Regions from separate parts of the Longispora sp. NPDC051575 genome, predicted to be linked through region 3. Evidence: riboswitches for the same ligand, from Rfam matches in the RefSeq annotation. Region 3 holds a riboswitch; each other region holds the start of a gene.
The links. A riboswitch is a leader RNA that binds a small molecule or an ion and turns the genes downstream of it on or off. The one in region 3 is predicted to bind cobalamin.
Positions count from the first base shown of each region.

Region 1: linked by a shared signal. The riboswitch ahead of AB0M43_RS05105 (hypothetical protein) and the one ahead of AB0M43_RS01660 (ABC transporter substrate-binding protein) in region 3 are both predicted to bind cobalamin.
Region 2: linked by a shared signal. The riboswitch ahead of AB0M43_RS13125 (ribonucleoside-diphosphate reductase subunit alpha) and the one ahead of AB0M43_RS01660 (ABC transporter substrate-binding protein) in region 3 are both predicted to bind cobalamin.
Region 4: linked by a shared signal. The riboswitch ahead of metE (5-methyltetrahydropteroyltriglutamate--homocysteine S-methyltransferase) and the one ahead of AB0M43_RS01660 (ABC transporter substrate-binding protein) in region 3 are both predicted to bind cobalamin.

Region 1 is NZ_JBFAZP010000002.1:299,455-302,743, reverse strand. It holds gene AB0M43_RS05110 (acetyltransferase) at 1-884, shown strand, start outside; cobalamin riboswitch at 1,283-1,426, shown strand; gene AB0M43_RS05105 (hypothetical protein) at 1,532-1,885, shown strand; gene AB0M43_RS05100 (proprotein convertase P-domain-containing protein) at 2,282-3,289, opposite strand, start outside.
Region 2 is NZ_JBFAZP010000004.1:490,488-493,776, forward strand. It holds gene AB0M43_RS13120 (alpha-L-fucosidase) at 1-1,119, opposite strand, end outside; cobalamin riboswitch at 1,492-1,694, shown strand; gene AB0M43_RS13125 (ribonucleoside-diphosphate reductase subunit alpha) at 1,806-3,289, shown strand, end outside.
Region 3 is NZ_JBFAZP010000001.1:392,308-395,596, forward strand. It holds gene AB0M43_RS01645 (ATP-binding domain-containing protein) at 1-22, shown strand, start outside; gene AB0M43_RS01650 (nuclear transport factor 2 family protein) at 65-469, opposite strand; gene AB0M43_RS01655 (hypothetical protein) at 536-1,318, shown strand; cobalamin riboswitch at 1,461-1,678, shown strand; gene AB0M43_RS01660 (ABC transporter substrate-binding protein) at 1,802-3,289, shown strand, end outside.
Region 4 is NZ_JBFAZP010000001.1:910,617-913,905, forward strand. It holds gene metE (5-methyltetrahydropteroyltriglutamate--homocysteine S-methyltransferase) at 1-2,235, opposite strand, end outside; cobalamin riboswitch at 2,351-2,565, opposite strand; gene AB0M43_RS03885 (DUF402 domain-containing protein) at 2,604-3,107, opposite strand; gene AB0M43_RS03890 (cold-shock protein) at 3,222-3,289, opposite strand, start outside.

The DNA.
Region 1 (3,289 bases), on a different contig from region 3:
ATCCGTTGCCCCAGCTGCGTCAGGTCGGCTACGCCGACGGCATAGCGGGCGGCGGGTACCGGCCGGAGCACACCTGGGTCGCGCTCCGGTCCGGCCGGGTCGTCGCCCGGGCCGCCTGGTGCCAGCCGCCGGGTTCCGCCGGCGCCCCGTGGCTGGAGCGGTTCGACCTGGCCGCCGGGCCGGAGGTCGGCGCGGAGCTGCTGCGCGCCGCGCACGCCGCCCTCGGCGGTCCCCGGACCTACTACGCCGCGATGCCCGCGCACTGGCGGCGCCGGCCGGAGGTGCTGGCCGTGACGGCGGCCCCGATGGCGGCGGCCCGGCTCGCCGGCCTGGTCGAGCGGGGTGAGCGGCTGCGGTGCTCCTGGACGGGTACGCCGCTGCCGGCCACCTCCGGGCGGTACTCCTTCCGCCCCGCCACCGGCCCGGCCGAGATCACCGCGCTGGTGGCCCGGATCCCCGTTCCGGACGTGCTGACCGGCAAGGAGATGGCGTTGGCCGTCCGGGGCGTGGACCTGGCCACCGACCCGCTGGCCTGGCTGGACAATCCGACCGAGTGGCGGGTCGCGGAGGAGGCGGGCCGCCCGGTCGGACTCGTGGGCCCGGCCGGGGACGCCTGCTACCCGCTCGTCGCCTACCTGGGCCTGCTCGACGAGTCCGCCCGGAGCGAACTGCTGGTCGAGGCCGTCCGGGTGCTGGCCGAGGGGGGTGCCCGGGAGGTGGTCGCCGATGTGGACGCCCACCGGGTCGCGGTCCTGGCCGAACTGGAACGGACCGGGTTCCGCCAGCTGCGGTCCCGGGTCGTCTTCACCCCGCCCACGGAAGCCGGGCCCGGCCCCACACCGGCGGCGGAGGCGCCTCCCGGCTCCGCACCTGAGACCGGCTGACGCCCCGAGCGATCGGGCGCGCCCGCGACATGGGGCTCCGCGCCTGAGACCGGCTGATACCCCGAGCGATCGGGCGCGCCCCGAACCCACTCCTCGGGGCGCGCCCGCGACACGGAGTCCTCGCCGCCCGCCCCGGCTCCCGGGCGGTGGTGCCGGTCCTCGATCGCCGTCGTAGACGAGCGGTAGGCCTCCGTTCCGGGCCACCACGGGCTGCCGGTGCGACGTCCGGCGTCGAGCACCCCGCACCCGAACAGGGCCGCCGATCGGTTCCGGGTCACCCTCGAAGTGGGCCGGGCACCCCCACCCTGAACGGGGTTGTGCGGGTCGCTACGGGCGACGGCACAGCTCCGGGGCCGGCGTGTGACGGGGGCCACGCGTAGGGTCCGGGTGCCGTGGGGGTGTGCCAGAATTCGGACCGTTCAGGGCGATGGCGGACGAGGAAGCCGGTGTGAATCCGGCGCGGTCCCGCCACTGTGAACGGGCGGCGTCCTGGCGGGCGCGGTCCGCGAAGTCAGAGACTCGCGTCATCGCCTCCTCACGCGCCCGGGGCGGATCTCCCCGAGAGAGGCTGGCCGCGCCATGGCCTACTTCGTCACCCGCCGGCACCCGGCGCCCCGTGCCGCGTGCGCGCACCCCGGGAGCGCGTCGTGACCGCCACGGTCACCGTCTGCCGGGGCTGCTGCTGCGGTACCACCCGCAAGGTCCCCGGGGTCGACCACGACGAGCAGCTCGACACCCTGCGCGACCTGACCGCCGGGCACGCCCGGATCCGGGTCGTCACCGACTGCCTCGGCCCCTGCGAACGGGCGAACGTGTTCGTCGTGCAGCCGGCGCGGGCCGGGCGCGCGGCCGGGGCCCGACCGGTGTGGCTCGGCGGCATCACCGAACCGGCGCAGATCCGGGCCATCGCCGACTGGGTCAACTCCGGCGGCCCCGGCCTCAGCGAACCCGACCCCGCCCTGAAGGCCCGCCGGTTCCCGAAACCCGCGAACTCCAGCTGAGGGGCGACGGGGCAACTGCCGCCGTTGCCGCGTCGGTAGCCCGGGGCGGCGGGTCGTGAAGAGCAATGAGCTCGCGGGGTACGAGCTCCGGACGGTGTTCGGTGAGGTCTTCGGCGTGACGGTCCGGGCACTGCCGTTGGGGAGCGCGCTCAGCGCGGGGCTGCGCGGCGCGAGCGGCGGTGAGATGCCGAGACGACCAACCTGCTGCTGCGGAGCCGGGCCGATGCGGAGCCGGGCCGAGGCCACCGGCCGGACGGTCCACCCAGGTCCCCGTACCCGTCGAGGTGTGCTTTTTTGCGGGGTTGTGGAGCCGGATCAGGGAAACCGTGTGAAATGGGTTGGGGCCGGGGACCCGCAGCGCGGGCACGCTACGGGTCCCTGGCTCACGATGTCAGCTCAGAGCGTGAGCGTCCACGTGTCGATCTTGCCGGTGTCGTTGCTGGCGGCGTCCTGGACCCGCAGCTTCCAGGTGCCGGTGCGCGCCTCCGAGGACAGGTCCACGGTGAACGTCTGGTCGATGTTGTCGGCGCTGCCGCCGGCCCGGTTGTGCAGCACGTAGGCGGTGCCGTCCGGGGCGACGAGGGAGACGACCAGGTCACCCTTGTAGGTGTGCACGATGTGCACCTCGACCTTGCTGGTCGCCGACGCGTTGCCGGTGCAGTTGGCGGGCGTGATCGGGCTCTCCACCGTGGCGTTGTCGACGATGGCGACGTCGGTGCCGTTGGTGCCGGAGCAGCCGGGCGGCACCCCGCCGGTCAGGGTCAGCGTCCACGTGTCGATCTTGCCGGTGTCGTTGCTGGCGGTGTCCTGCACCCGGAGCTTCCAGGTGCCGTTGGCGACCTCGCCGCCCAGGTTGACGGTGTACGTCTGGTTGATATTGTCCGCGCTGCCCCCGGTCCCGTTGTGCAGGATGTAGGCGCTGCCGTCCGGCGCCACCAGGTTGACGACCAGGTCGCCGATGTAGGTGTGCACGATGTTCACGGCGACGGTGCTGGCGGCCCCGGCGTTGCCCGAGCAGCCCGAGATCGTCACGGAGCTCTCGACGGTGGCGTTGTCGACGATGGTCACGTCGGTCGGGTTGGTCGCGGCGCAGCCGGCCGGCCCGTTGACGGTCAGCGCGTACGAGGTGGTCCGGTCGGCGACCGTGCCGTCACCGGCGACCGTGACCGTGTAGGTGCCCGGGGCGGTGGCCGTCGTGGTGGCGATGCTCAGGGTCGACGAACCGCCCGACGTGACCGTGCCGGGGCTGAACGAGGCCGTGGCCCCGGCCGGCAGGCCGCTGGCCGACAGGGTGACGCTCTGCGCGGCCCCGTTGGTGACGGTCGTGTTCACCGTGGTCGTCGCGGTGCTGCCCGGGTTGACCGAGCCGGCCGACGGGGCGGTGGCCATCGAGTAGTCGTCGCC
Region 2 (3,289 bases), on a different contig from region 3:
CTTGTTGCCGTTGCGGCTGACGACGCCCCAGGAGGGCTTGGAGACCAGGCCGGTGTAGCCCGCGCCGTACACGGCCGGGCCGTTGGCGGCGAGCCAGTCACCCATCCCCCTGAGCCGGTCGACCGAGGTCTGCGGGATGACTCCCCGCTCGTCCGGGCCGACGTTGAGCAGGTAGTTCCCGCTGCTCGCGGCGATGCCGACCAGGTTGCGGGTCAGCTGGGTGCTGGACTTGAAGTTCGTGTCCCAGGCCGCGAACCCCCAGGTGCCGTTGATCGTCATGCACGACTCCCAGAGCTGGGCGTCGGTCGGGGTCGCCGGGATCTCCTGCTCGGGGGTGCCGAAGTCGCCGTCGTTGACCCGGCGGGTACCGACCCGGTTGTTGACGATCGTGTTCGGCGACAGCCCCCGGACGTACTCCTCCAGTTTGGTGCCCTCCGCGGCGGTCCACGGGGCCTCCCACTCGCCGTCGAACCACAGTTCCGCGATGTCGCCGTAGTTGGTGAGGAGCTCGCGGAGCTGGGCCTTCATCCGGGTCAGGTAGGCCTGGTAGTGGGCGCTGCCCGGCTGGGCGTCGGGGTCGTGCCAGTCCCAGATCGAGTAGTAGAAGCCGAGCTTGACGCCCTGGGCGCGGGCGGCCGTGGCCAGCTCGGCCAGGATGTCGCGCTGGAACGGCGAGCGGTCGTGGATGTTCCAGTCGTTGACGGCGGTGGGCCACATCGCGAAGCCGTCGTGGTGCTTGGCGGTGATCACGATGTACTTCTGCCCGCCGTTCTTCGCCGCGCTGACCACCGCGTTCGCGTCGAACCCGGTCGGGTTGAACGTGGCGGCCTTCGCCTCGTACTCGTTCCACGGGATCGCGCAGGTGCGCCGGATCCACTCGGCGTCGCGACACACCGTGCCATTCGACCGGGTGTACTCGCCCCGGTACGCGCTGTACAGGCCGAAGTGGATGAACATCCCGAAGTGGTCCGTCCGCCACCACTGGGTGCGGGCGGAGCTGAACGGGTCGTCGGGGGCGTGGTTGTCGCCGGGCGCGGCGTGCGCGGGAGCTCCGGCGACGAGCAGGGTGAGGGAGAGGGAAAGGGCACTCAGGAGCGCCAGGACCGATCTGAACCGCATGACGGCCTCCGGGGAGAGATCCGATGACCACGCTATAGTGGCGATGACGACCGTCGATGTCAACGGGAGGTTACCGGTAGATTTCGGCTTCAGTGGACAATGCCGGGTCGAAGAGATCCGATGTCAAGGGTGCCAATCGCGGTGCGGCGCTCTGGCGGTGCGGCACGCCCGCGCGCGCCGGCCAGCGGAGGTCGCAACCTCGGCCGGAGGGGGTCCGCGACCCGGCTCGCGCGGTCACCCGGCGCCGCGCACGACCGCCCGGCCGGACGCGCCCGACCTCCGCGTGTCGACACGCCGTCTCACCTCGCCCTGGCACCATGCGACACGACACCCCAACACTCTGTGTCTTTGCATGCGGCGTTCCACTAGATGTAGTGTCATGCCGTTGTTGGTGCACAACCCCGCCAGGGGACGTGCGGCAAGAGGGAACCCGGTGCGACTCCGGGACTGCCCCGCAGCGGTAAGTGGGAACGACCGCCGTCATTGAGCACTGGAGCGATCCGGGAAGCGACGGCCAGTAGGCGCGAGGACCATGCCCACGAGTCCGAAGACCTGCCAATGACGCGCGCACGAGAGCCGTGCGCGCATGTCCCGGGCCTCGTGGGCGGGCCCCGGCGGACAGCGGCCCCGTGTGTGCCGCCGTCGCCGCCTGCCCCGGAGTCCTCGTCTTTTCGGGTGGGAGAGCGATGACCGCAGTGCTGAACACGCCGGCCGAGGCAGTCTCCAGGGCTGCCGAGGGCCTCGCAGGGGTCGACCCCGGTCGGGTGGTGCCCAACCCGTGGCCCGGCGCGACGGAGGCCGACCTGCGGATCCGGGCCATCGAGATGGCCGCCGCCCTGGTCGCCGAGGAGCCGGCGTACTCGCGGCTCGCCGCCCGGCTGCTCGCCACGCACATCGCCGCCGAGGCCGCCACCGAGGGCGTGACCTCCTTCTCCGGGTCGATCGCCGCCAGCCACGCCGCCGGCCTGCTCGCCAACACGATCGCCGGGTTCGTCGAGCGGCACGCCGACGAGCTCGACGCCGTGATCGACCCGGCGGCCGACGACCGGTTCGAGTACTTCGGGCTGCGCACCGTCTACGACCGGTACCTGCTCCGGCACCCCGAGACCCGCCAGGTCCTGGAGACCCCGCAGCACTTCCTCCTCCGGGTCGCGTGCGGGCTGGCCGAGTCCGTGGCCGAGGCCCGGGAGCTCTACGCGCTGATGAGCACCCTGTCCTACCTGCCCAGCTCCCCCACCCTGTTCAACTCCGGCTCGCGCCGCCCCCAGCTGTCCAGCTGCTTCCTGCTCGACTCGCCCCGCGACGAGCTCGAATCCATCTACGACCGGTACGCGCAGGTCGCGCGCCTGTCGAAGTACGCGGGCGGGATCGGGATCTCCTGGTCGCGGGTCCGCTCGCGCGGCTCCCTGATCCGGGGCACCAACGGGCACTCCAACGGCATCGTGCCCTGGCTGCGCACCTTCGACTCGTCGGTGGCGGCCGTCAACCAGGGCGGCCGGCGCAAGGGCGCCGCCTGCGTGTACCTGGAGACCTGGCACGCCGACGTCGAGGAGTTCCTGGAACTGCGCGACTCCACCGGCGACGAGGCCCGGCGTACCCACAACCTGCACCTCGCCAACTGGGTGCCGGACGAGTTCATGCGCCGGGTCGAGGCCGACGCCCCGTGGTCGCTGTTCGACCCGAAGGAGGTGCCGGCGCTCACCGACCTGTGGGGCGACGCCTTCGACACCGCCTACCGGGCCGCCGAGGAGGCCGGGCTGGCCGTCCGGCAGATCAGCGCCCGCGACCTCTACGGCCGGATGATGCGCACCCTCGCCCAGACCGGCAACGGCTGGATGACGTTCAAGGACCAGGCCAACCGGACCTGCAACCAGACCGCGAAGCCCGAGAACGTGGTGCACCTGTCCAATCTGTGCACCGAGATCCTCGAGGTCACCAGCGACGGCGAGACGGCCGTGTGCAACCTGGGCTCGATCAACCTGGCCGCGCACTGCGGCCCCGACGGCATGGACTGGGCCGCCCTGGACCGCACCGCCCGGACCGCCGTGAAGTTCCTCGACCGCACCATCGACCTCACGTACTACCCCACCCCCGAGGCCGCCGAGACCAACCGGAAGTGGCGGCCGATCGGCCTGGGCGTCATGGGCCTGGCCGACGTGTTCTTCCAGCT
Region 3 (3,289 bases):
GCGGGCGCTGAAGCCGCGCTGACCTGACCGGGGTCGGGGGTCCCACCCTCCGGCCCCCGGGCGGTCAGTCGCCGGTGGCGGTGGCCTGGGACCACACGCACCGCCACCGGCCGGCCGCCCCGTCGTGCCGGTAGCAGTCGAGGTGCCACGCGCTCAGCGCCCTGTACGGGCCGCCGTCGATGGCGATCTCGATCGCGGACCGGTACCGCACGACCGCGACGCCGTCGCCGGCGAGCACCTGGATCGGCGTCACGGCCTCGAATCTGCGGTAGTCGATCGAGCCGTCGGCGACGCCTCCGAGGTAGAACGCCCTGTCCCACTCGCCGCCGCCCGGATTGACCAGCAGGAAGTCCTCGGCATGCAGCTCGTCCAGGAGCACGGTGTCGGCCGCCACCAGCGCGGCGAGCCGCCGCCGTTCCTGCTCTCCCAGCCGGTCCGCGTCGATCGTGTCCCCCGTGGTGTCAGCCATCCGGCAACCCTATCCCCGCCGCCCCGGGGCGCGCCCGGATCGGGAAATGTCGGTACTGTGGCGGCCATGGTCACGGTCTGGATCGGCGGCGGCACCGGCTCGGGGAAGACGACACTGACCCGGATCCTCGCCGGTCGCCACGGCCTGCGGGTGTTCCCCCTGGACGCGTTCTGGCACAGCCACGAGGCCCGGTTGCCGGAACCGGAGCGCAGCCCCGACGACCAGTGGCTCGGGCTGACCCCGGTGGAGCAGGCGGCCGAGTTCGAGGCGCTGGCCCGCAAGCGCTGGCCGCTGGTGCTCGCCGACCTGGCGGCGCTGCCGGCGTCGCCGCCCGTGGTCGTCGAGGGCCCGCAGGTGCTGCCGGACCTGGTGCCGGACGGCGACGCGGCCGTGTTCCTAGTCTCCACGGCGCCGTTCCAACGCTCGGTGCTGGAGCGTCGACCGCTTCCGCCCACCGCCGACGCCCACCGGGCACTGGAGAACCGGATCGAGAAGGACCGGCGCTACGGAGAACGGGTCGCCGCCCTGGCCGCCGCGCGCGGCTTTCCCGTCGTGACGGTCGACGGCACCCTTCCGGTCGAGGAGATCCTGGCCGCCGTCGAGGGGGTGCTGCCGGGGATCGTCGGGCTCGACGTGGAACCGGCGGACCTCCGGGCGGCGCGGCGCTGGGAGAACGGCGTGGTGGCGGACAACATCCGCACCTGGCTGGGCACGGCGCACGTCCCGCCGGTGGCCCCGACCGGCTACCCGTTCGCGTGCGAGTGCGGCGCGCGGGGCTGCGATGCCCAGGTGGTCCTGCCGCTGGCCAGCTACGAGGCCGCGACGCGCCTCGTCGCCCCGGGGCACTGACGTCACCGTGCCGAGCGGAAGGCCCGGGGTCTGACGCACCGGGCAGCCCCGGCCCGGGACGGAGCATTGCGGACGGTGACAGATACTCCACAAGAGGTGACGGGTGTGAGTCACTCGCTATCCCGGCCGGAGCGGGGTGTGTATGCTCCTGCTCGCCAACGGTACGCCCCCTCCCGCACGGCGGTGGGCGTGGCAACAGGGAACCCGGTGTGAATCCGGGACTGCCCCGCAGCGGTATGTGGGAACGACCGCCGTCAACAGCACTGGGACGCCACGTCCTGGGAAGCGGCGGCCACTAGGCAGCGTCTGTCGGCGCACCGCCCACGAGTCCGAATATCTGCCGTCGGTGCACGCGCCCAACGCGCGTGCCGGTTCCGGGTCTCGTGGGAGGGGCCTCGCCGACGCCGTGCCGCGCCCTGGGCCGGTCCACGCGTGGTCTCCCGCCGACCCGGCTTGCGTCGGATCTCGCGAGGGAGAGCGGCAATGCGGATAGGCAGTAGAGGCAGACTTCTGGTGGCCGTGCTCGGCCTGGCCCTGGGGGCCTCGGCCTGCACGGGTACGTCGACGGACAAGCCGGTCGACGGCAAGGTCACGACGTTGACGATCGCGACGAGCTTCGCGGTCAAGGATCTCGATCCGCTGGAGAGCGGGTTCTGGGCGCCGGAGTTCGGGTTCGGCGCGCTGCTGATGAAGCCGGTCGCAGGGGGCAAGCTGGTCCCGTGGCTGCTGGAGTCGGCACCGGCCCAGGCGGGTCCGACGACGTGGACCCTGAAGCTGCGGCCGAATCTGACCTTCCAGAACGGCAAGCCGCTCGACGGGGCCGCGCTGGCCGCCGCGATGACGTTCAGCCTGACCGACAACAGTTCGGTGAAGCCGATGTTGCCGGGGGCCACCGCGAAGGCGGACGGGCCGTTGACGGTCACGCTGACCACGGCCAAGCCGACGTCGTACGTGCCGAGTCTGCTCGCCCACGAGTCGATGTTCCCGATCTTCGACCACGCCGGGTACCTGCCGGTGAAGGGGAAGCCGGCCGAGCTGATCGCGGCGAGGATCTGGTCGGGGCCGTACACGGTCACCGGGCTGACCTCGGAGGCGATGACGATGACGCCGACCCCCGGGTACACGGTGTCGACGCCGAAACTGGAGAAGTTGACCGTCCGGTTCATCCCCGACGCGCAGGCCCGGATCCTGGCCGTGCAGCACGGGGAGGCGGACCTGGCGCTGTACCCGCCGACGTCCGCCGCCCGGGAACTGCAGGGTCGGGCCGACGCGGTGTTCCTCAACCAGGCCGCCGGTACCGCCGCCGAGGGTTTCCAGTTGGTCCTCAACCCGCGCACCGGCCCGCTGGCCGAGGTGGAGGTCCGTAGGGCGCTGTCGCACGCGATCGACTACGGCCAGCTCGCCACCCAGGTGATGAACGGGCTGTACGACACGTCGGTCGGCTTCTACCCGGCGTTCCTGCCGTACGCGGCCAGGAACCAGACCTTCGACCAGGCGAGGGCGAACACGCTGCTCGACGCGGCCGGCTGGGCGAAGGCGGCCGACGGCACGCGGGCGAAGGCCGGCAAACCGTTGGCGTTCACGCTGCTCACGTACCCGCAGCAGCCGGACTCGAAGACCGTCGCGGTGGCGGTGCAGGCGCAGTTGAAGACCGTCGGGTTCACGGTCGAGGTCCGCCAGATCGACGACGTGACCGCCACGGTGAAGCAGCCGGCCGGCTGGGACGCGGCGGTGATGGGCAACGGGGCGATCGACTGGACCCAGACCGACCCGGTGACCCCGATCATCGCGAACTTCACCCCGGGCGGGGACAACAACTACGGCGGGGTCGACGATCCGGAGCTGACCCGGCTCGCGGCGCAGTTGGCGGAGACGTTCGACCCGGCTGCCAGGGACACGTTGATGGCCCGGGTGCAGCAGATCGTGATCGAGGAGAAGGTGTACAGCCTGTACCTGGCCCTCAAGCGGGTA
Region 4 (3,289 bases), 520 kb from region 3:
GCGGACCGTCCGGGCGGCGGCGACCAGGGCCGCCAGGGCCGGTTCGACCTCGGCGTAGCCCCGCGCCTTCAGGCCGCAGTCGGGATTGGCCCACACCCGTTCGGCGGGTACGGCCCGCACGGCCGCCCGCAGCGCCGCCACCATCTCCCCGACCTCGGGGACCCGGGGCGAGTGGATGTCGTACACGCCGGGGCCGACTCCCCGGGCGTAGCCGGCGGCGGCAAGATCGGCCAGGACCTCCATCTGCGACCGGGACGCCTCGATGCTGGTGACGTCCGCGTCGAGGTCGGCGATGGCGTCGATGACCTCGCCGAACTCCGAGTAGCACAGGTGGGTGTGGATCGCGGTGGCCGGTGCCGCCCCGCCCGTGGCCAGCCGGAACGCGGCGACCGCCCAGTCCAGGTACCCCGGGTGGTCCCGGCGGCGCGGCGGCAGCAGTTCCCGGAGCGCCGGCTCGTCGACCTGGATGATCGCGGTACCGGCCGCCTCCAGGTCGGCCACCTCGTCGCGCAGGGCCAGGGCGACCTGCGCGGCGGTGTCGGCCAGGGGCTGGTCGGTGCGGACGAACGACCAGGCCAGGATGGTGACGGGCCCGGTGAGCATGCCCTTGACCGGCAGGTCGGTGAGCGACTGGGCGTAGGACGTCCACTCCACGGTCATCGGCTCGGGGCGGGTGACGTCGCCGTACAGGATCGGCGGGCGCACGCAGCGCGAGCCGTAGGACTGCACCCAGCCCCGGGCGGTGGCGGCGAACCCGTCGAGCTGTTCGGCGAAGTACTGCACCATGTCGTTGCGTTCCGGCTCGCCGTGCACGAGGACGTCGAGGCCCAGCTTCTCCTGTAGCCGGACCACTGAGGCGATCTCGGCGCGCATCCGCTCGCGGTAGGTGGCGTCGTCGATCCGGGCCGCCACCAGGTCCGCGCGGGCGGCCCGTACCTCCCGGGTCTGGGGGAACGACCCGATCGTCGTCGTCGGCAGCACCGGCAGGGCGAGGGCGGCGGCCTGGGCCCGTGCCCGGTCGGCGTACGGCGCGCGGCCGTTCCCGTACCGCAGCGCGGCCAGCCGGGCCCGGACCGTCGGGTCGTGCCAGCCGGCGGGCGGCTGCGGGCGGGCGGCCCGCGAGGGTGCCACGGCTCCGTCGCGCAGCCCGGCGGCCAGGGTGACGACCTCGTCGACCTTCTGCCGGGCGAACGCCAACCGCCCCCGCAGCGCCGGGTCCAGGTCGGGCTCGGCGCCGAGGTCCACGGGGACGTGCAGCAGGGAGCACGAGGTGCCGACGGCGACCCGGCCGGCGGCGGCGCGCACCGTGGCCAGCAGGTCGTCGGCGGCGGCCAGGTCCGTGCGCCACACGTTGCGGCCGTCGACGACCCCGGCGACGATCAGCGGGGCCACGGGGGCGTGCCGGGTGAGGCGGGCGGCGTCGGCGGGCCCGGACACCAGGTCCACGCCGAGGCCGTCGACCGGGGTGGCCAGCAGGACGTCGAGCGCCGGGCCGAGTTCGCCGTAGGAGCCGGTGACCAGCAGCTTCGGCCGGCCGGGGACGGCGGCGAGCCGGCGGTACGCGCGGTCCAGGGCGCGCAGTTCGGCCTCGGTGCGGTCGGCGGTGAACGCCGGCTCGTCCAGTTGCACCCAGCCGGCGCCGGCCTCGGCGAGCGCGGACAGCAGGCCCGCGTAGCAGTCCACGAGGGAGTCGAGCAGTTCCAGGGTGCCGAACCGGTCCGGGGTGTCGGCCGCAGGCTTGGCCAGCAGCAGGAACGTGACCGGGCCGAGGAGTACGGGGCGGGTGTCCACGCCCAGGGCCAGGGCCTCGCGGTACTCGTCGACGGCCTTCTCCGGGCGCGCCGTGAACACGGTGTCGGGGCCGAGTTCGGGCACCAGGTAGTGGTAGTTGGTGTCGAACCACTTGGTCAGTTCCAGCGGCGCGATCTCGGCGGTGCCCCGGGCCATCGCGAAGTACGTGTCCAGCGGGCTCAGGCCGAGCGCGGCGAACCGGGGCGGCACGGCGTCCACGGCCACCGCCGCGTCGAGCACCTGGTCGTACAGCGAGAAGGTGCCCGAGGGCACGGCGTCCAGGCCGGCGTCGCGCAGGGTGGTCCACACCTCGGCGCGCAGCCCCCGGGCGGTGCGGCGCAGGGAGTCGGCGTCGAGCCGGCCGGCCCAGTACCCCTCGACTGCTTTCTTGAGTTCCCGGTCTCCGCCGATCCGCGGATAGCCGGTCACAGTGCTGGTGAACATCGATCCTGGTCCTTCCCTCGGGACGGACCGCCGGTCCCCGGGAAGGCGCACGCGGGCAGCGTCGATGACGGTGCCCGCCGCTGGACCCACCCGAGAGGTCGACGGCCGCGCGCACGGATGTACGCGCGGCGCGGGCAGGTCTTCGGACTCGTGGGCGACACGCTCGCTCCTACCGGCCGTCGCTTCCCAGGCTCAACGCCCAGTGCTACATGACGGCTTTCGTTCCCACTCACCGCTGCGGGGCAGTCCCGGACTCACACCGGGTTCCCTCTTACGACACCCCGGACCGACGATCGTGGACCGGGGTGAACCAGCGCCACGGGCACCCTAACACCCCGCCTGTCCGCCGTGTCCCGCTCCGGGTGGCGTCAGCCGATCCGCGCGAGCCAGTCCAGGTGCCCGCCGCCGAACGGTCCGGACCGCGCCGTCACCGCCTCCACCAGCCAGGCGGCCGACGCCGACGCGGCGGCGACCACCTCCGGCGGGTAGCCGTACCGGACCTGGTGGTCGGCGAACTCGTCCTCGTCGTCGACGAAGACCCGGCCGTCCGCGCGGACCCGGCACACGTCGAGGTCCAGGTCCACGATCGTCACGGCGTCCGGGGCCGTCCACTCCACGGGGGCGGCGACGTCGCAGTAGAGGTCCAGGTCGGTGGAGCCGCCGTAGAAGTTCGCGGTCCACCAGCTGTCACGCGGGCAGAGCAGGACCTGGGGGGCGGTGGTCGCGTACACCGGGCCGGTGGCCTTGGAGTAGACGGTGCCCTCGGGCTGGCCGAGCCAGACGCCGTGCGCGTCCTCGCCGAGCCGGACCGCCGGGATCGACCAGTGCGGGCCGCCGTCGTATTTCCGCACCGTGACTAGTACTCCGGTCATGATCGGCACGCTACCGGCCGACCGGGGCCGGCCGCAGTCCCGTCGGGGGTGGAAAGCCGACAGGCCGGCGGCCCCTTTCGGGACCACCGGCCTGTCGCAAGCCTGTGGTGAAGCTTAGATCGGACGGATGTTCTCCGCCTGCGGGCCCTTCTGGCCAGCGGTGATGTCGAACTCGACCCGCT